DNA from 3 places in the Brevibacillus sp. JB24b genome. Region 3 is predicted to be linked to each of the others. Evidence: riboswitches for the same ligand, from Rfam matches in the RefSeq annotation. Region 3 holds a riboswitch; each other region holds the start of a gene.
The links. Region 3 has a riboswitch for cobalamin ahead of ACQV1I_RS14830 (DUF4430 domain-containing protein). Riboswitches for the same ligand answer to the same signal wherever they lie in the genome.

Region 1 (6,757 bases), 370 kb from region 3:
GAGGATCACATTTGCTTACGCGAACAGGATACTGTAACTTTTTCTCATAGATCCACATTCAAAATCCCCCTTTCTTACACCTGCCAAGGCCAAGGTACATCTTTCCACGACCATGGGTATTGGGCAAAGCTATTGCCAAAATTCATCAGAGGTCCGAATGAAGATTCGAATTGGCGCTTCAGTGTCATACTTTGCTGAGCAGTATCGTTGAATTGCTTAATGGCTGCCATGTCAGTAGGGTGGGTGTCAAGATATAAGTTTAATTCCACTAGAACAAAGTCTAGCACCTGAATTTGATGAAGCAGCTCATAAAATTGTTGCTGTTGTTCATCCGCTTGAGTACCATGATCGCTCACTTTTATTTTCCCCCTTTGTACGGATTTTCATATGGCGCATACAGAGCAGGCCAAAGGGTTCCTAGACAAAGAGCTTTGTACGGATCAAATTGGGGTAAATTCGGGGGTTGAAATCCCAAATAGAGTTGTGGCGGCGTCTCATAGGTTACAACCCTTTGTGGCGGACAAGGATCACATGGACCGATGAAAGGATAGTATGCCTTGCGGTTTCGACTCATATGATTGCCTCCTTTCCTGTAGATGTCCTTATATGCTTATCAATTGGACAAGAAGAGTAGAACTGGAAACATAGGTAAAAAGAGAATGAATTCATATCTTGCAGCCTAATTTTGGGCAAGATGGGGGGATGCTGGTACAAGGTGCGTGCGAATACGGTCAGCATGTAAGTAACACAAGTCCCCTAAGGTAAGAAAAAACGCAATTGAATAAAGATGTGGAATTTTGTGTGAAGTTGTATTATGATAGCAAACATACCTAGATAAAAGAGTATAGTTGTTTATGTTTTTCGTATTAATATTATTGAATTAAATATGTGGAAATAGGTTCTTTGAACGATCAGTATCAAGGATGAAAAGGGAAGCACGGTGTAAATCCGTCACGGTCCCGCCACTGTAAAAGAGGAGTTAGTGCAAAAAATACCACTGATCCATTAGGATTGGGAAGGTATGTGCTGATGATGATTCTTAAGTCAGGAGACCTGCCTATTTCGACAACACTGTGTGACCTACGGGAGATAGGGAGGTGTTAGGATAGCTGTGGCAGTTGTATACGTATATTCACTGCTTGTTCAAGCATCTCTAACCATCTTTTGATTGGAAGAGATGCTTTTTTGTTTGAGTTGGTTCTTTAACGAAAAATAACCTGTCTAGGAGGGCGAACAAGCATGAGCAAAGGAATAAGCAAAGGAATAAGCAGCAGTTTAGGATATCCACGCATTGGTGAGAATCGCGAATGGAAAAAGGGATTAGAAGCATTTTGGGCTGGAACAATTAAAGAGAAGGAGTTTCTTGCTCAAATGGAGCAAGGTAGACTCCAGCATTTACAAAAGCAGAAGGAAATAGGTATTGACCTGATACCGGTCAATGACTTCACCATGTATGATCACATGTTGGATATGGCTGTGATGTTCGGTTATGTTCCAAAACGCTATGAATATGCTGGTGGGGCAGTACCTTTGTCCACCTATTTTGCTATGGCTCGTGGTAACCAACAAGCGGTTGCTTGCGAAATGACCAAATGGTTTAATACCAATTATCACTACATTGTGCCGGAATTTCAGGATATCAAACCCGTTCTTACAGAAAATAAGCCGCTTCTTGCTTATAAAGAGGCGAAAGAGAAGCTGGGCATTAACGGAAAACCTGTCATGGTGGGACCTTATACTTTTATTAAGCTATCCAAAGGGTTTGATCCTTTGCAGATACCAGCTATTATCTTGCAGCTCATCCCTCTTTATGTGCAAGTACTGACTGAATTAGCGCAGGAAGGCGTGGAATGGGTTCAAATGGATGAGCCGATTCTCGTAACATCTTTATCCGAAGACGAAATGAAGACGATCTCCTACATCTATGAACAACTTCATGAGGCTGTTCCACAACTACAAATCATGCTACAAACCTATTTTGGTTCTGTTACATTCTACAAGGAAGTAATCCATTTACCTGTTGCAGGAATTGGGTTAGATTTTGTCCATGATGCGGGACGTAACTTTGAACAGATCACTACAAGTGGATTTCCACAAGACAAAGTACTTGGAGCCGGTATCATTGATGGCAGGAATATTTGGCGCGCCAATCTGACCCATAAGACAAATCTTCTCTCAAAAATCAGAAGTCACGTGGATGCATCACGTATCTGGATTCAGCCATCTAGTAGTTTGCTCCATGTTCCGATCAGTTTAAACCAAGAGACACAGCTTGATTCACTAGTTAAAGATTCATTGGCGTTTGCAGATGAAAAACTAATGGAAATCAAGCATGTTACAGATTGGTTGCACAACAAAGAGGAAAGCGTTAAAGAGATTTTCGCTCTGAATCAAGCAATTATAGAACGAGTAGCGAACTCTGTAGCTAGAAATCGCCCTCGTGTACATGAGGCTGTGGCCAGCTTGGATTTAGATCAGATAGAGCGTGCATCTGATTATGAACAACGGCGACAACAACAACAAAACCTCTTGCATTTACCGATTCTCCCGACTACAACGATTGGTAGTTTTCCACAAACAACAGAGGTTCGTCAGGCGAGAAATAAATGGCGGAAGGGCGAATGGTCGGCAGAACAATATGAACAATTTTTACAAGCAGAAATCCGTGAATGGATTGACATACAAGAGAAAGTTGGGCTTGATGTGTTGGTTCATGGGGAATTTGAACGGACGGATATGGTGGAATTTTTTGGTGAAAAACTAGGGGGATTTGCATTTACTAAGAATGGATGGGTGCAATCCTATGGTTCTCGTTGTGTGAAACCGCCTGTAATTTATGGAGATGTAGAGTTTATTGAACCAATGACAGTCAAGGAGAGCATCTATGCTCAATCTCTTACATCTAAACCGGTCAAAGGAATGATCACAGGTCCAGTCACTATATTAAATTGGTCCTTCGTACGTGACGATATTTCCAGACACCAGGTAACCTATCAGATCGCACTAGCCTTACAAAAGGAAGTAGAGGCGTTGGAAGCAAGTGGGATTACTATGATTCAAGTCGATGAACCAGCATTACGTGAAGGGCTACCGTTAAAGAAAACGGAGTGGGAAGCGTATTTAGATTGGGCAGTAAAAGCATTCCGGTTAACCACTTCTTCTGTAAAAGACACTACTCAAATTCATACTCATATGTGTTACTGCGAGTTTCATGACTTTATAGATTCTATTAGCGATCTGGATGCTGATGTTATTTCGATAGAAACATCGCGGAGCCATGGTGAACTAATCCATTCCTTCCATAATCACTCCTATCTAAAAGGTATTGGTCTAGGTGTCTATGATATTCATAGTCCCCGCGTTCCAACTGTGGAAGAGATAGTGAAAATGATTGAGAATGCTCTACAGGTCCTTGAATCCAGACAATTTTGGATTAATCCTGATTGCGGGTTAAAGACGAGAGGTCGTACGGAGACGATTGCTTCTTTAGAAAATATGGTGACAGCCACTCGGTTGGTCAGAAATACGATAACGGCTATTCCTTAGTACGTTGAAGTAGAATCTGAGAATTTAATAACGGGGGAAAGAAGAGTAACATCACGTGCTTAACTTACGCTTATTGCTCTAGATGATATGGGAAAACCTACGTTAGCTCCACCGATCATCCCGGAAACAGAAGAAGAGTAACGACAGTATGAGCAAGCATAGCAGCGTTATGAAGATCGGAAAAAACGTAGGATGGAAAAGGACAGACAAATGGGTTCTGCTGAAAAGACGTAAGAAAAGAGAAAGCAAGGAACTGAAACGAAACAGGTTAGACGACGGGCAGCATTTCTAGTTAGGGAGGGGGTTCCTAATTACTGGAATGCTGCCGTTCCTATTTAAACAGCACCGATTAAAAACCAATATGCTTTACCAGTTTTCAGTAAAATGCACAGGATAATAGAAGAAGGGAACAAAAGAAGTAAGAATTTTTACAGTACACTTCTAAATGAGAAAGATATTCACTTTCAGTTTTTGATCGTTTATACTTAGCAGTAATGTTTTCACTAGTAGACAAGAGAGAAAAGAGTGATAAATTCGTGTTACGTCGGTTTTTTTCCTATTATCGCCCTTATAAAGGTTTATTCATTTTAGATTTTACATGTGCCATTATTGCAGGATTGCTAGAATTAGTATTTCCATTAGCAGTCAATCAATTTGTCGATAAACTACTTCCTGGGCAAGATTGGTCGTTAATTGTTGGGGCTTGCTTTGCTTTGTTAGGTATTTATGTTCTAAACACAGCTCTTAATTATGTTGTTACGTATTGGGGACATATGCTTGGCATAAATATTGAAACGGATATGCGTAAAAAGCTGTTTGACCATATCCAGAAGCTGTCGTTCCGTTTTTTTGACAATAATAAGACGGGACACTTAATGTCTCGCATGTCGAATGATCTTATGGAAATTGGAGAAATCGCTCACCATGGACCAGAGGATTTGTTCATTGCTGTAATGACTCTATGCGGTGCATTTGGGGTAATGCTGTATATTAATTGGCAGTTAGCATTGCTCACATTTCTCGTTATTCCTTTTTTGATCTGGTTAACGGTATTCTTTAACAAAAAAATGACGTATGCTTTCAGAAGAATGTTTACCGATATCGCAGACTTTAATGCGAGAGTAGAGAATAACATTGGTGGCATTCGAGTGGTACAAGCATTTGGTAATGAAGAGTATGAGAAAGCACAATTTGCTATTAATAATGGACGTTTTCGTTTGACGAAATTACTTTCTTACAAGATCATGGCTATGAATATGTCAATTAGTTACTTACTTATGCGACTGGTGACACTGTTTGTATTGATCTGTGGAACTTGGTTTGTCCTTAAAGGTCATCTTACAGCAGGTGAATTTGTTGGGTTTGTGTTACTCACAAATATATTGTTTAAACCAATTGAAAAAATCAATGCAGTTATTGAACTTTATCCAAAAGGAATTGCTGGCTTCAAACGCTATGTGGAACTTTTAGATACTGCTCCAGACGTAGCTGACTCTACAAATGCAATCGCTGTAGATCATTTACAAGGAAACATTGAATACCATGATGTTACTTTTGGCTATCAAAATAAAGAAAATATCCTAAACAGTATCAATTTAACAATCCGTGCAGGTGAAACAGTAGCATTTGTCGGTCCATCTGGTGCTGGAAAAACAACATTGTGTAGCTTATTGCCGCGTTTTTATGATGTTACCGCAGGGCAAATTACCATTGATGGATTAGATATTCGAGATTTGAAGCTAGAAGCCTTACGTAAACAGATCGGGATTGTCCAGCAGGATGTTTTCTTGTTCTCAGGGACACTTCGAGAGAATATCAAGTACGGGAATTTACAAGCTAGCGATGAGGAAATCTGGAATGCTGCCCGACATGCTAAATTGGAAGAATTCATTCACTCTCAAAAGGATGGTTTGGAAACGATTATTGGTGAGAGAGGTGTCATGCTGTCAGGTGGGCAAAAACAACGTCTCGCTATTGCGCGCATGTTCTTAAAGAACCCACCTATCCTCATTTTGGATGAAGCGACATCTGCTTTGGATACAGAGACAGAACTGGCTATCCAGAAATCACTCGAAAAGCTATCTGAAGGAAGAACGACACTTGTAATCGCTCACCGTTTAGCAACGATTAAAAATGCTGATCGTATCGTGGTCGTGACAAAAGACGGAATTACAGAGCAGGGGAATCACCAGGAGTTACTTGCAGCCAAAGGGGTATATAGTAGATTGCATGAAGCGCAATTTTCTACACTGGTAAGATAGAATCATGTTTACGTGTCACTGAAAAAGCATTCCACGAATATCCCAATAAAATGGATAAAGTGGGATGCTTTTTTATATAGAAAGAATCCTACATTTTCTTGTCTTGAGGTTGTTTGACTTGAAAGGGGAATTGTCAAATCGTTTGTGGTCTTCGATTAGTCATCATTTTTTCTATGTAAAAGTAATAAAAGATATGATACTATCGTTTGAGAATGATAATCAGTTATGTAAAAAGAGGCACTTTTTCATGGATTCGGTACTGAAAAAGATGCTTGTTTATTTTTATAAGCAATCCATGATACATACGACTAGGGAGCAGATGCATCTTTTTTCAAGACAGATAATTCATAGAAATAGATGTTTAACAGGATGAATTTGACAAAGGAATGATAGAGAATGGTATCCCACGAATCACACAATGAGCAGGGTGGGGCAACGAAACAGTTGAAACAAAAATCGAGACCCGCAGTTGCTCTTATAATGATTATCGGTTTGTTAATAGCACTTGCCTTTGGAATGGTGGCTTCTATTTCTTTGGGAGCAGCAGATATTGATTTTTTGACGGTTTGGTCAAGCATTTTCTCTTTTGATCCAGACCTAACCTCCCATCAGATTATTCAAGAATTGCGCTTGCCTAGATCAATAGCAGCAGGTTTAGTAGGGGCTTTTTTAGCTGTATCGGGAGCTATTATGCAAGGTATGACTCGAAATCCGCTAGGGGATCCGTCCATTATGGGTGTAACGAATGGAGCGGGGTTTGCGATTGCGATTGCATTCGCTTTTTTTCCAGGTCTGTCAAACATGAGCATGATGGTATTTTCCTTCTTGGGAGCAGGATTAGGTGCTGGTCTCGTATTTGCTGTTGGAGCGTTGTCTAAGAGTGGACTAACTCCCGTAAAACTAGCACTCGCTGGGGCAGCAGTTGGAGCGTTACTTACTTCACTATCTTC
Region 2 (6,757 bases), 340 kb from region 3:
GCCTACTAACCATTTAGATATTGAAGCGAGAGAAACATTGGAAGAAGCCCTACTTCAATACCAAGGCTCACTTTTCATCGTATCCCATGATCGATATTTTTTACAAAAGATGATTGAAGGTGTCTACTGGATTGATAATCAGCACTTGACCCATTATGAAGGAACCTATGAAGAAGCGAGAGAAAAGCGCAAAAAGCACCAATTAGCTCACAATCATACAATGGTAAAATACAAGCAAAAAAGCTTACATGTACAAGATGCACAAAACAAAGAACAGAGTAATAATGATCAGCTCCAAAAGGTACCTGATGACCAAGCTGAAACTGTAGAATTTGTACATCAAACTAGTCAAACAGAGAATAAGAAACAGGTACAATTAGCTCCTCTCAATAAAGCAAGAGTACCTAAAGTGAATCCTTTTAAACTTCAGCAATTAGAAACTGAGATTGCTCAAAAAGAAGCGCAATGTGAGCAGTGGCAGCGGGAAATGGAGCAAGTTAAGAACGACTATGTACAGCTTCTTCACTACCAGAATCAAATAGCAGAACAAGAACAAGAGATCAAGCAGCTTTATGAAAATTGGTACGCTATGCAAGGAGAAGAATAGTTTGAACCCAGTATGGTAAGCAAGAGCAGGCAGCAATCATTCGAAGGAAGGAAGCTGCCTGCTTTTTTATATACCTTAATATTATAGAGGTTTGCGTATGGGGGAGATAGTGTGTAGTTTTTGCGTTGTAGGTGTTCCACATGCAAAGAAGGGCTTTTCTCTATAATTTACGAGTTGTTCGATTTACCGCTTTACTCAAAGCATCATCTAGTACATGGGCATATTGCATCGTAGTATCTATTTTTGAATGACCTAATTGAGCTTGAAGCTGATGAGGATCAGGGTTTAATCGCAAAAACTGGGTAGCAAAGCTATGACGTAACTTATGTACAGAAATGTCTGGCATTCCAAATGCACTTCCATATTTTTTTACTAATTTCTGAACGGAACGTAGATCGATGCGGTGGCCGATTGGTTTTGTAGGTGATACCGTTAGAAATAAAGCATCCTCATTAGCAGGTGGCTGATACTTCTGACGTGTATTCAGATAACGGAGCAAATATTCCTTTCCCCAATCACTGAAGAATGGGGCATCTTCCTTTTTTCCTTTTCGAATCATTAGTACCTGATTTTTCTCCAGTACCACGTTTTGAAGGTTCAAATTAACAATTTCAGATACACGAAATCCTCCAGAAAGGACTAACGCGATAATGGCGACATCTCGATCCCGATTTCGATAATGAAAATGTAGCTTTTTCTTGGTATCACAGAACTGCAAGTAGCCATGGTACACAAAATCGACGAATTTTTGGATTTGATCATCTACTAAAATTTTAGAGCGGATAGCGTTTGCACGAGCGAGCGGTGTAACCTCTTCCACATGTAACTCAATTTTTGCCATCACGTTTCGCTGCAAGTAAGATTCACCATGTTCATCCTCTGAGAGTGCAGATAAATAGTAAAACAGGGACTTTAAGCTAGAAAGCTTGCGAGATATTGTCAAGTCACTGTATTCTTTTTTTGCACTTTTAGTGGGTTTAGTTAATAGTAACGAACGCTCAAATAGATGAGAGTCCTGTAAATAGAGAAGATAGGATTCTACTGTTTCTTTGCGTAGTCCCTCTAGCTCATTGAGTGTAATCTCGCTCATTGCTTGGGCAGTGGAGAGGCCCTCTGCCATTAGCCACCGAAAAAAGAATTCAAAATCACGTAGATAGCCGAGTAGAGTCGAGACGGAAGCGCGTTTCGATCTTTTATGATCCACATATTTTTCAACAAACCAAGGAAAAGAAGGGATTCTCTCAAGGAGTTGTAAGGAATCCCGTTGTTTAGTTGTAGACATGAGAATGACCACCTATCCTTTGCTCAACTTCGTATATCGAAATAAATACATATAAAAATTTCAATAATCCGTTATCAAAATGACTTTATACTGGTACAATGATATATCTGTAAGGGCTGTAGATAGCTTACTATTGATTATAGAACATTTGTTCTTGTTTAACAAGCTATATACGTGGGGTTTTGTTATCCTTTACGCTTATTGATTGGAGACTAGTTAGAAATTTTCAAGTGACAGTTACATTATTAGATAAGATGCAGCAACCTAAGTTAACGTTGCGTTTTACATGAGTAGAGATGTAATTATTAAGGAAAAACAGATAAAAGAGGCAATTTTTACATGAAGTGTAGCTGGTTGTCTTACCTATCAGTTCGTCGAGTTTTATTTTTGACTTGTAGGCATTTTGTAGCTTGCTCTTTTGATAGAAACATTGTATGCTAGGTGACAAGACTACATTTAGTGTCTCATATGAATGTTATATACTACATACTGATAAAAGTTACTTTACCGCCGAGAATTAGGTGTCATTTTGCGACTTAATAGGGAATCTGGTGAAATTCCAGAGCTGTCCCCGCAACTGTAAGTGTGGATGAAATGAGCAGACCACTGTATAAGCATGTCTCAGGCGACTTATATGGGAAGGGCTCAAAGTAAAGTGAAACACAAGTCAGTAGACCTGCCCATTCTCTTAGTTTCGCATCTTCGGGGAGTGGGAAGTTGGAACGGTACTGGGATTAAATAGTAGCGGCTATTTGCTTTGCTATTTTTTCTTTTGTTGTGCCGTTTTAAAGCTCACCCATGAAGGGATGAGCTTTTTATGTTGGCAAAAAGTAGCATTTATCAGCAGTCAGCTTACTACCATCTTATGTCCTTTATACATGAAAGGGGGGTGTATCGATGCTGATCGTATATGATTCCAAAACAGGAAATGTGAAGCGTTTCGTCCAAAAACTAGATTTCCGATGTATACAAATTTCCGATGATATCGTCATAAACGAACCTTTCATTCTGATTACATATACAACGGGATTTGGACAAGTTCCTGAAACGACACGACAATTTCTAACTCAACACTCTCAATGGATGAAGGGGGTTGCAACTAGCGGGAACATGAATTGGGGGACTCGCTACGGATTAGCAGCTGACCAGATTGCCGACCAATACAATGTGCCATTAATCATGAAATTTGAATTGAGCGGTACCAAAAGAGATGTAGAAACTTTTAAGCAGGAGGTATTTCACTTTGTCCACGCAACTACCACAATGGATCACGTTGAACAACGAAATTATGGTGAAGAAAGACGGGAAATTTCAGTTTCATAAAGATTTAGAGGCAGCGAAGAGTTATTTTGTTGATTACGTAAATCAGAATACAGTCTTTTTCCATAACTTACGTGAGAAGATTAACTACTTGATTGAAAATGACTACTATGAAGCTGAAGTGTTTGAAGGCTATGAATTTGCCGATATCGAACGGGTCTATCGCTATGTATATGATAAAAAATTCCGCTTCCCATCCTTCATGAGTGCGTTCAAGTTTTATCATAACTATGCGATGAAAACAAATGATGAAAGCAAATTTCTTGAGCGTTACGAGGATCGAATTGCTGTAGTTGCCCTATTCTTAGCAAAAGGGGACAGCGAAAAAGCACTGCAATATGCAGACTTATTAATTTCGCAAGAATACCAACCTGCTACTCCTACCTTCTTAAATGCAGGTAAGAAGAGACGTGGAGAGCTAGTTAGCTGTTTCTTACTTGAAGTAGATGATTCTATGAATTCGATTGGGTTCTCTATTAATTCGGCCTTGCAATTAAGCAAAATTGGTGGCGGTGTGAGCTTGAATCTAAGCAAAATCCGTGCGGCTGGAGAGCAGATCAAAGGATTAGATGGGAAGGCTAGTGGTGTTCTTCCTGTGATGAAGCTATTTGAAGATGCGTTCTCATACGCAAATCAGCTAGGTCAACGCGATGGTAGTGGAGTTGTTTATCTCAATATTTTCCATGCGGACATTCAAGAATTCCTAGATACAAAAAAAATCAACAGCGATGAGAAGATCAGGATTAAAACCTTGTCACTTGGCGTTGTTACTCCTAATAAATTCTTCGAGCTGGTAGAAAAAGATAAAGACATGTACTTGTTCTATCCTCATACTGTGTTCCAAGAGTATGGTCAGCACTTAGACGATATGGATATCACTAGTATATATGACGAGCTGGTAAATAACCCACGTGTCCGTAAGAAAAAAATCGGAGCACGTGATCTGATTATGAAATTAGCCCAAATCCAGATGGAATCTGGTTATCCATATATTATGTATGTTGATAATGTCAACGAATATCACGCATTAAAAGAGATTGGTCGAGTTAAATTCTCTAATTTGTGCAGTGAAATTGCCCAACTCAGCGAAGTTTCCTCCATTAATGATTATGGGGTGGACGATGTTATTAACCGGGACATCTCTTGTAACCTGGGTTCGCTTAATATTGTAAATGTAATGGCGAATAAGAGAATGAAAGAAACGATTCATTTAGCAATGGATGCTCTTACAGAAGTGAGTGACCGTACAAATATTTCGATCGTTCCATCTGTAGCAAAAGCAAACCGCGAGCTTCATTCTGTTGGCTTGGGAGCTATGAATCTACACGGATATTTGGCTAAAAATAAGATTCCTTATGAATCGAAAGAAGCGATTGATTTTGCACGTACATTCTTCATGATCTTGAATTTTTATTCATTAGAACGATCTATGCTTATTGCAAAAGAACGAGGAATTACTTTCCTAGATTTTGAGCGTAGTGAATATGCATCAGGTAGTTATTTTGAACGTTATCAGCAACATGATTACTCACCAAAAACAGAAAAAGTTCAACAATTATTCGAAGGTCACCATATTCCAACAAAGGAAGACTGGGCTCGTTTGCAGGATGAGGTACAAACCTATGGACTCTACCATGCCTATCGTTTAGCGATTGCTCCAACAGGCTCCATCTCTTATCTGCAATCCTCTACAGCATCAATCGCACCGATTACACAACGTATCGAGGAGCGCGAATATGGTGATTCCAAAACCATTTATCCAATGCCATTCTTAGATGATGATAATTTCTTCTACTATAAAGAGGCATATGATATGAACATGTTCAATGTAATTGACCTAGTAGCAGAAGTACAGGTGCATATAGACCAAGCGATTTCTACTATTTTGTATGTAAAAGATGACGCGACCACACGGGATCTGGCTATGTATTATATCTATGCCCAGAAAAAAGGTTTGAAGACGCTGTATTATACCCGTACAAAGAAAAAAACCATTGAGGAATGCGTTAGTTGCAGCGTATAAGAGAGGAGTATCGCAATGTCTAAATTTGAAGCAGTGAACTGGAATGAACCGGAAACCCAGTATACCGAGATGTTATGGACGCAAAATACATCTCAGTTCTGGTTAGATACAGAGATTCCAATTTCGAAGGATTTAAAATCATGGACGAACCTCACGGATAATGAACGGGATACGTACATGAAGGTATTAGGTGGATTAACATTGCTTGATACGGAACAAGGAAATGTTGGGATGCCAATGATTGCCCAGCATGTGAAAGAGAAGCAAAAGAAAGCCATTCTGATTTTCCAAGCGGCGATGGAAGAGATTCATGCTAAGAGCTATAGTACTATTTTTACAACAGTAGCTAGTTCAGAACGCATTCATGAAATCTTCCAATGGGTAAAAGAAGATAAACATCTACAATATAAAACAGCAGTGATTGATGAAATCTACAGAAATATCAAAGATGGCGACGATATGAGCCTATATAAAGCGATGGTAGCTTCTGTATTCTTAGAGAGCTTCCTGTTTTATTCCGGGTTCTTCTATCCACTGTTTTTAGCTGGTCAAGGGAAAATGGTAGCCAGTGGAGAAATTATCAAGCTGATCATTCGTGATGAGAGTGTGCATGGTGTATTTGTCGGGTTGTTAGCCCAAGAAGTTTTTGCAAGATTAACAGATGCTGAACAGAATGAAGCAACCTTGTTCGTTGATGAACTTCTTCAAGAACTATACAAGAATGAATTAGAGTATACGGAAACACTGTATGATTCAATTGGGTTAACACATGAAGTGAAAAAGTATATTCGTTATAATGCCAATAAAGCTCTTATGAACTTAGGGGTAGAGCCGATTTTTGATGAAGAAGAAGTTCACCCTGTTGTATTAAATGGTATTCGTACAGAAACAAGTACGCATGACTTCTTTTCCACAAAAGGAAGCGGCTATCAAAAAGGGAAAGTGGAGCCGTTACACGACCAAGACTTTGATTTCTTGAACCAGCGTGTTAAAGATACTTCTTATTAGTAAAGTTATGTGATGCTTGACGTCGAGTAACAAACCTCGCAAGTAGGCAGCGACTAGGTCGGTTACTTGCAAATGAAAGCTAACAAAAAGAACCATAGTTGGAAATAGAACCCAACTATGGTTCTTTTTGTATAATTTGGAAGTGTAAATAGATTGAAAATTCGGTTGAATGTACAAGCTGTATGCGATATATTACATATTGAATGAATAAGGAGGGAAGAGATGCCAATTCCTAGTGATTATGTAGCACCTATTAGAGTGTCCGCCAAAGACTGTGCCTTCTCTCACATTCAAAGATGGATCATAGATGGAACACTAAAGCCAGGAGAGAAATTAGTAGACATTCAACTGGCGGAAGCATTGAACGTGAGTAGAACACCTGTCAGAGAAGCTCTGCAATTACTTGAAGCACAGGGATTGGTTCACATGCTACCAGGAAAAGAGACGAGAGTGACCAATCTTGAGAAGGAGGATATCTTAAAAGTTTATCCTACACTTGCAACATTACACGCCTTAG
Region 3 (6,757 bases):
GAGAATAGGTGTATCGCCACGTTTCCAGCAGATCTTGTATAAGGTAAGGATTTGTTCAGCTTGCACGAACAGGCTCTCTCCTTTTTCGTCATTTTAAACATTGTACTAATTTTCTGTCTCATTTATTAATCTAGAAATGAAAGGACATGAGTGGAAAATCGTTTAATCATGCGTTTTGCAAAGAAGGATGCAAGGCAATAACACGAATAAAAATCATGTTTATATAAAAAATGTTCGGGTTTAATCTTGATTATTCAAAAAGTGATGTTATAATCAATAGGGTTTGTAATTTCCTAACATTTTCAAGGGGGCAACTTCTATGAATTATGATGTTATCATTGTCGGAGCTGGTCCAGCAGGAATTTTTACGGCTTATGAATTGATTCATAAAAAACCGGATTTACAGATCCTGTTGATTGAAAAAGGGCACAATATTTACTCGCGTCGCTGTCCCATCCTTGAGAAAAAAATCAGTAAATGTCCGCCTCCAGCAGGTCGAAAGGATTATAGTGGGTGTTTGCCAGCTTGCTCTATTACCAATGGATTTGGGGGAGCAGGGGCTTATTCAGATGGAAAATTCAACATCACGACAGAATTTGGCGGCTGGATGACTGATTATTTAGCACCTTCTGAAGTACTCGAACTGATAAAATATGTAGATGAAATAAACTTAAAACTCGGAGCAACACCCCATATTACTGATCCAACTACGGATGCGGTCCGTGATATAGAACGTAAGGGGCAAGCAGTTGGACTTAAACTATTACGTGCTAATGTTCGTCATTTAGGCACAGAGCAAAATTTAGAAATTTTGAAGAGGATCTACGAAGAGCTAGAACCACAAATGAAGATGATCTTCAAACAGGAAGTGGAAGATATCATTGTTGAGAAAACAGACAATGGGAAAGAAATTCGCGGGATTACCTGTAAAAAGGGTCAGGAGTATCGGGCAAATAAAATAGTTATTACTCCTGGCCGAGACGGTTCACAATGGTTCGGTGAGATATTGAAAAAGCAGGGCTTACGGTTGATTAACAATCAAGTAGATGTGGGAGTTCGCGTAGAAACCACCAACGTGGTGATGGAGGAAATCAATAAGCATCTATATGAAGGGAAATTTTTATTTAAGTCTTCTACGGATCAAATTGTGCGTAGTTTTTGTTCCAATCCAAGCGGTCATGTTGTCGTAGAGAATCACAGCGGGGTTATGGCGGCTAATGGTCACGCATATAAAGATGAGAAGCTTGGTTCGCCTAACACGAACTTTGCCTTGCTTGTGTCTCATGTATTTACTGAGCCATTTGATAAGCCGAACGAATACGCTAAAGAGGTATCACGACGTGCTAATGATCTATCCAACGGTTCGGTGATTGTACAACGCTTTGGTGATATAAAACGCGGTCGTCGTTCCACAGATAAGCGACTGAAAGAGGGATTTATTGAACCAACGTTAAAAGAAGCTGTTCCAGGTGATCTCGGATTAGTATTACCTTATAATACGATGAAAAGCCTAATTGAAATGGTGGAGGCACTTGATCATGTTACGCCAGGTATTGCCAGCGAACACACCCTGTTTTATGGAGTAGAAGCGAAATTCTATTCAGCACGCCCACATTTGAACCTCCACTTTGAAACGGAAATTATTGGTTTATACGCTGGTGGTGATGGAGCAGGTTTAACACGTGGACTCGCGCAGGCAGGGGCATGTGGAGTTCATATCGCTCGGGGAATTTTACGTCAGCTATCTTAAAATATGGAAGAATACAACTACATTTTGTCACAACAGTATGATTGTCAAGTCCATTTCTTGTGCTATAATGTTTTCAAATGGGTCACACCTCATTTACTTAATTAAATTTATAGTTTTAGGTGATGGAAGTTTGGTGTAAATCCAACGCGGTCCCGCCACTGTGATAGACTGTTTTTTAGTCTTAAGTCAGGTCTTTTACCTAAAAACTATTGAAAGGCTAACCATTTCGAGGCGAAGGTGGTTAGTCCATGTCTAGTGATGTTTCCCGCCTCGCTAGACTTTTTTAATGGAGAAAGGAGCGAATATGTTAAAAAAGGTTTGTCAAATCGCCTTACTTGTTGCACTTGCAATGGTAAGTGTAATAGGTTGTTCAAAAAATGAAGTAGCACAAAACACAGCAGCAGAAGAAAAGGTTGAAAACAAGGTCGTTGTACAGGGTTCAACTGATCAGGGTAAAACAAAAGATGCTGAAAAAACGATTCAATTCAAAGGGGATCAAACCTTGTATGAGTTGATGAAAACCAAATTTAAAGTGGAAGACGATAATGGATTTATTACGTCAATTGAAATTGAAAAACAAAATGGAGCAGAGAAAAAGTATAGGCTGTACGAAGTGAACGGAGCACCCACGGTGTTTTTAATTTCGGACTAGCACCACTTTTACTCCTTTGTTACACAAATTGACAAATCAACATTTTGATAAGTCTTGACAAACAGAACAGGCACAATGTAGTGCTTGACGAATCTTATCAAACCTTTGATGCAAAAGGTTTTTATACACAAAGACGTGTATAGTGTTTTTAAAAATAACAACCAATACATAGTTGACTATATGATAAATATAGTAGTACAGTATTGATAGAAAACAGAATACAGGTTACACAAAGACGTGTTACTTATGTAGATAGCAAAGAGGCTTTTAAAGGGAATATTCCCTTCTAAAAAGCCTCTTTTTTTATTTCAAATGGAGGTGTCAGCATGGATAAGGTAAGTTTTAAAACAGACATTTACATGGGACAAGGTGCTTTGAATCGTCTACAGGATCTGAAAGGGAAACGGATTTTTATTGTCACCGACCCTTTCATGGTTCAATCGGGAATGATTCAACAAGTCATTAACCAAATTGATGAAAGTAATAAGCACATGGTTTTTAGCGACATCGTTCCAGATCCACCAATCGAAGTTGTTGTGAGTGGGATGAAAGCACTCAGTGAGTTTGAAACTGATACGATTGTTGCACTTGGAGGAGGCTCCGCTATTGATGCCGCGAAAGCAATGAAATATTTTACGAAACAAGTGTCCGCACAACAAGATATTCCTTTCATTGCTATTCCGACAACAAGTGGAACGGGTTCAGAAGTAACCGCATTTTCAGTCATAAGTGACCAACAAAAAAATATTAAGTATCCACTTGTGTCGAATGATATGACTCCTGAAGAAGCTATTTTAGACCCAGAGCTAGTAAAAAGTGTCCCTGATTTTATTACAGCCGATACGGGAATGGATGTTTTGACGCATGCCATCGAGGCGTTTGTGTCTACAAAAGCAAATGATATTTCTGATGCTCTTGCGGAAAAGGCGATGAAGCTTGTCTTTGAATATTTAGTAAGAGCATACAAGGATGGTAATGATTTAGAAGCACGTGAAAAAATGCACAATGCTTCATGCCTTGCAGGAATGGCCTTTAATGTTACATCACTAGGCCTCAATCACGGAATTGCCCATGTAGCTGGAGCTAAGTTCCACATTCCTCATGGCCGCATGAATTCCTTACTGCTTCCACATGTCATCGAATTCAATGCGAATTGTGGAACAGGGTATGGCGAAGTTGAAAATCAAAAAACAGCTAAGAGATACGCTGCTATTGCAAAAAGCTTAGGTCTACCAGCAAGCAATACGAGAAGTGGGGTACGTAGCTTAATTAATGCGATCAAGCAATTACAAAAACAATTAAAAATGCCAACAAATTTGCGGGATTGTGGTATCGAGTATAAGCTGCTAGAAGAAATGAGAAATGCGATTGCAGAAGGGGCGCTAAAGGATGGATGTACAATAACAAATCCACGTGTGCCAACGGAAGAAGACGTTATTGGAATTTTGAACAAAATGTTTCAGTAGCGAATATTTTGTCGAAATTCGTCTAATGAAGTATTGACATCGTTTACAAGTTCAAATATAGTGAAATTAACACAATGACGTGTTAAGAATTTTAATTGAGAGCGAAGAGGCTCCTTAAAAATTGCCATGTGTATTTTTTAAGGGGCCTTTATGTGTTTTTAAAGTTTTTTCAAGCAGATGGGATGAGGTTTATGAGCCAAAACAATGAGAAACAACGTGTTATTCAAGAGTATGTACCGGGTAAACAGGTCACACTAGCTCATATCATAGCTAATCCGAATCCAGATATTTATAAAAAGCTAGGATTAAGTAGTGATACGAAGGATGCAATTGGTATTTTAACCATTACCCCAAGTGAAGCATCGATTATCGCTGCTGATATAGCAACGAAAGCTGCTGGCGTACTTATTGGTTTTGTGGATCGTTTCAGTGGATCAGTGGTGGTTACAGGCGATGTATCCTCTGTGGAGTCCGCATTAAATGAAGTGTTGCTTGGCTTACAAGATATTTTAGGATTTTCAGCTACGAAGATAACGAGAACGTAGTTATGAAGAAAATCATTTTAACAGGAAATACAGGATGTGGTAAGACCACTTTATGCCAGCGACTTCACGGACATGTGATCGCCTATAAGAAAACACAAGCCATTGAAACTTTCGACCAAGCCATTGATACACCTGGGGAATGTATAGAAAATAGAGGTTTATATAGAATGTTGCTTGTGACAAGTGTCGATGCGGATGTCATTGGCCTTGTGCAAGATTGCACAAACGAGGATTGTTATTTTCCACCCTCTTTTGGCTGTGTATTTGCGAAACCAGTTATTGGTATCATCACAAAAGTAGACATTGCCAAAAATGCGGAGGACGTGAGAAAAGCTAGGGAATACTTACTAGCAGCGGGTGCTTCGCAAATTTTCGAGATCTCCTCTACTGAAAACATAGGTATAGAAGAGCTACAGAACTACTTAAATGATGATGAATAAGATTTGAGAAGTATTTATTTTTCTTAGACAATGAGGTGTGGTACCCATGAATGGAAAAATTGTAGTAGTCGATGACGAGCCTATTACAAGAATGGATATTCGTGAGATTTTAAAAGAAGCGAACTACAATGTAGTAGGGGAAGCTTCAGACGGTTTTGAGGCCATTGAGTTATGTAAAAAGCATTTGCCTGATCTAGTGATTATGGATATTCAGATGCCTATCCTAGATGGATTAAAAGCGGGAAAAAGAATCCTTTCGGAGCAATTAGCTGGTGGCGTCGTTCTGTTGACAGCCTTTAGTGATAAAGAAAGTATTGAAAAGGCTTCTAGTATTGGTGCTTTGGGTTATCTAGTGAAACCACTTGATGAAAAATCTTTCATACCAATGGTTGAAGTTACCATCGCCAAAGGAAAAGAATTTCGTAAGCTAGAAAAAAACTATACAAAGGTCTCTCAAAAGCTAGAGGAACGAATTGCAATTGAGAAGGCAAAAGGGATTTTGATGAAAGAAAATGGTTTTTCTGAAGAAGAAGCGTATCAGACCATTCGTAAATTGAGTATGGATAAAAGATGTCCTATGATTGAAATCGCTACCACAATCGTGATCTCTTATGATTAGAGAAACCATTACGCAGTTGTGTAAAAAACATACTCATTTATCAGACGCTGAGATTCAGAAAATCATTGAAGTAGCCCATTCTAATGAATTATTTGATTTGCAGGAGGGAAGGGACCTTTTTATTGATGTCCTTTCGAAACTGACAAACGAAGCTATTGTTGTCTACCATCAAACTCATGGGATAGCGCAATCTTTGTATCAATGTCCTGTTGTTGGCGAAGTTGCTTTAAGGGAAAATGAGCCTGGTGTACTCCGGACGTTAGAAACAGGAGTTATGTCAGTAGGACTTGTTGCAAAAACCCAAGAGAACCAATTGGTTCGACAAACGGTATATCCAATTCATCTAGATGGAAAAGTCATTGCTGTACTTATCTATGAAAAAGATGTAAGTGAAAACATCAATGCTAATTTTAAAGTAACCAAAAACGATTCCCAATACGAAGATATAGCATCTACCGTAACAGCTATGATCAGATTTAATGAATCCGTTATCAATCAGCTTGATGACGCTATATTAATCTTTGATAAAGATGGTTTTTTAAAACTGAAGAATAGCAAAGCGGATAGACAATATAAAAATTTGGGGTATTTAGAAGATATACAGGGTCTACATTACGATAACCTGTCTTTAGATCAAACTTTGTTTGTAGAAGTAATGAGGGAATTTGACGAGACAAACCTAAGTCAATTCCAGAAAGATGTACATGTTGCTAAGTATTTCTTTCAAGTAAAAAGATTGTTGATTGATGAGCGTGACTTGCGTTTAGTCGTTATTTTACATGACGTAACGGAAATTAAAGATAAAGAAGCTGAAATTATCTCAAAATCTGTGGCTATCCGTGAGATTCATCATCGTGTTAAAAATAATTTGCAAACGGTAGCTTCCTTACTGCGTATCCAATCTAGACAATGTGAAAGTGAAGAAGCAAAGAAATGTCTGAATGAGAGTGTAAGCAGAGTACTAGCTATCGCTGCCACTCACGAGCTACTCTCTACACAAATAGAAGCTAACGTAGATTTACTTGAAGTTATCGAGCTAATCGCAGCTAATATTCAACGTTGCTTTGTTAATTGTAAGAAGATAGATATACGTATAGAAGCTAATCAAAAAATTTGTATAGATAGTAATCGCACAGTTGCTATAGCGCTTATTATCAATGAGTTGCTACAGAACTGCTACGAACATGCCTTCTCTGATCGGGAGGAGGGAATTGTAAGGGTTTCCTTGTGTGTAGAAGGAAAGCTTGCAACCATTGAAGTGGTGGATAATGGAAAAGGTTTCTGT

Region 1: linked by a shared signal. The riboswitch ahead of metE (5-methyltetrahydropteroyltriglutamate--homocysteine S-methyltransferase) and the one ahead of ACQV1I_RS14830 (DUF4430 domain-containing protein) in region 3 are both predicted to bind cobalamin.
Region 2: linked by a shared signal. The riboswitch ahead of nrdI (class Ib ribonucleoside-diphosphate reductase assembly flavoprotein NrdI) and the one ahead of ACQV1I_RS14830 (DUF4430 domain-containing protein) in region 3 are both predicted to bind cobalamin.

Annotation. Positions count from the first base shown of each region.
Region 1 is NZ_JBNVQV010000001.1:2,796,886-2,803,642, reverse strand. It holds gene ACQV1I_RS13370 (manganese catalase family protein) at 1-58, opposite strand, end outside; gene ACQV1I_RS13365 (spore coat protein CotJB) at 75-356, opposite strand; gene ACQV1I_RS13360 (spore coat associated protein CotJA) at 359-574, opposite strand; cobalamin riboswitch at 880-1,075, shown strand; gene metE (5-methyltetrahydropteroyltriglutamate--homocysteine S-methyltransferase) at 1,240-3,546, shown strand; gene ACQV1I_RS13350 (ABC transporter ATP-binding protein) at 4,083-5,807, shown strand; gene ACQV1I_RS13345 (FecCD family ABC transporter permease) at 6,204-6,757, shown strand, end outside.
Region 2 is NZ_JBNVQV010000001.1:2,821,797-2,828,553, reverse strand. It holds gene abc-f (ribosomal protection-like ABC-F family protein) at 1-607, shown strand, start outside; gene xerS (tyrosine recombinase XerS) at 768-1,889, opposite strand; cobalamin riboswitch at 2,392-2,587, shown strand; gene nrdI (class Ib ribonucleoside-diphosphate reductase assembly flavoprotein NrdI) at 2,787-3,212, shown strand; gene nrdE (class 1b ribonucleoside-diphosphate reductase subunit alpha) at 3,178-5,232, shown strand; gene nrdF (class 1b ribonucleoside-diphosphate reductase subunit beta) at 5,248-6,240, shown strand; gene ACQV1I_RS13450 (GntR family transcriptional regulator) at 6,463-6,757, shown strand, end outside.
Region 3 is NZ_JBNVQV010000001.1:3,166,024-3,172,780, reverse strand. It holds gene ACQV1I_RS14840 (ABC transporter ATP-binding protein) at 1-66, opposite strand, end outside; gene ACQV1I_RS14835 (NAD(P)/FAD-dependent oxidoreductase) at 320-1,750, shown strand; adenosylcobalamin (AdoCbl) riboswitch at 1,848-2,000, shown strand; gene ACQV1I_RS14830 (DUF4430 domain-containing protein) at 2,055-2,402, shown strand; gene ACQV1I_RS14825 (1-propanol dehydrogenase PduQ) at 2,729-3,868, shown strand; gene ACQV1I_RS14820 (BMC domain-containing protein) at 4,060-4,413, shown strand; gene ACQV1I_RS14815 (EutP/PduV family microcompartment system protein) at 4,416-4,853, shown strand; gene ACQV1I_RS14810 (ANTAR domain-containing response regulator) at 4,900-5,472, shown strand; gene ACQV1I_RS14805 (sensor histidine kinase) at 5,468-6,757, shown strand, end outside.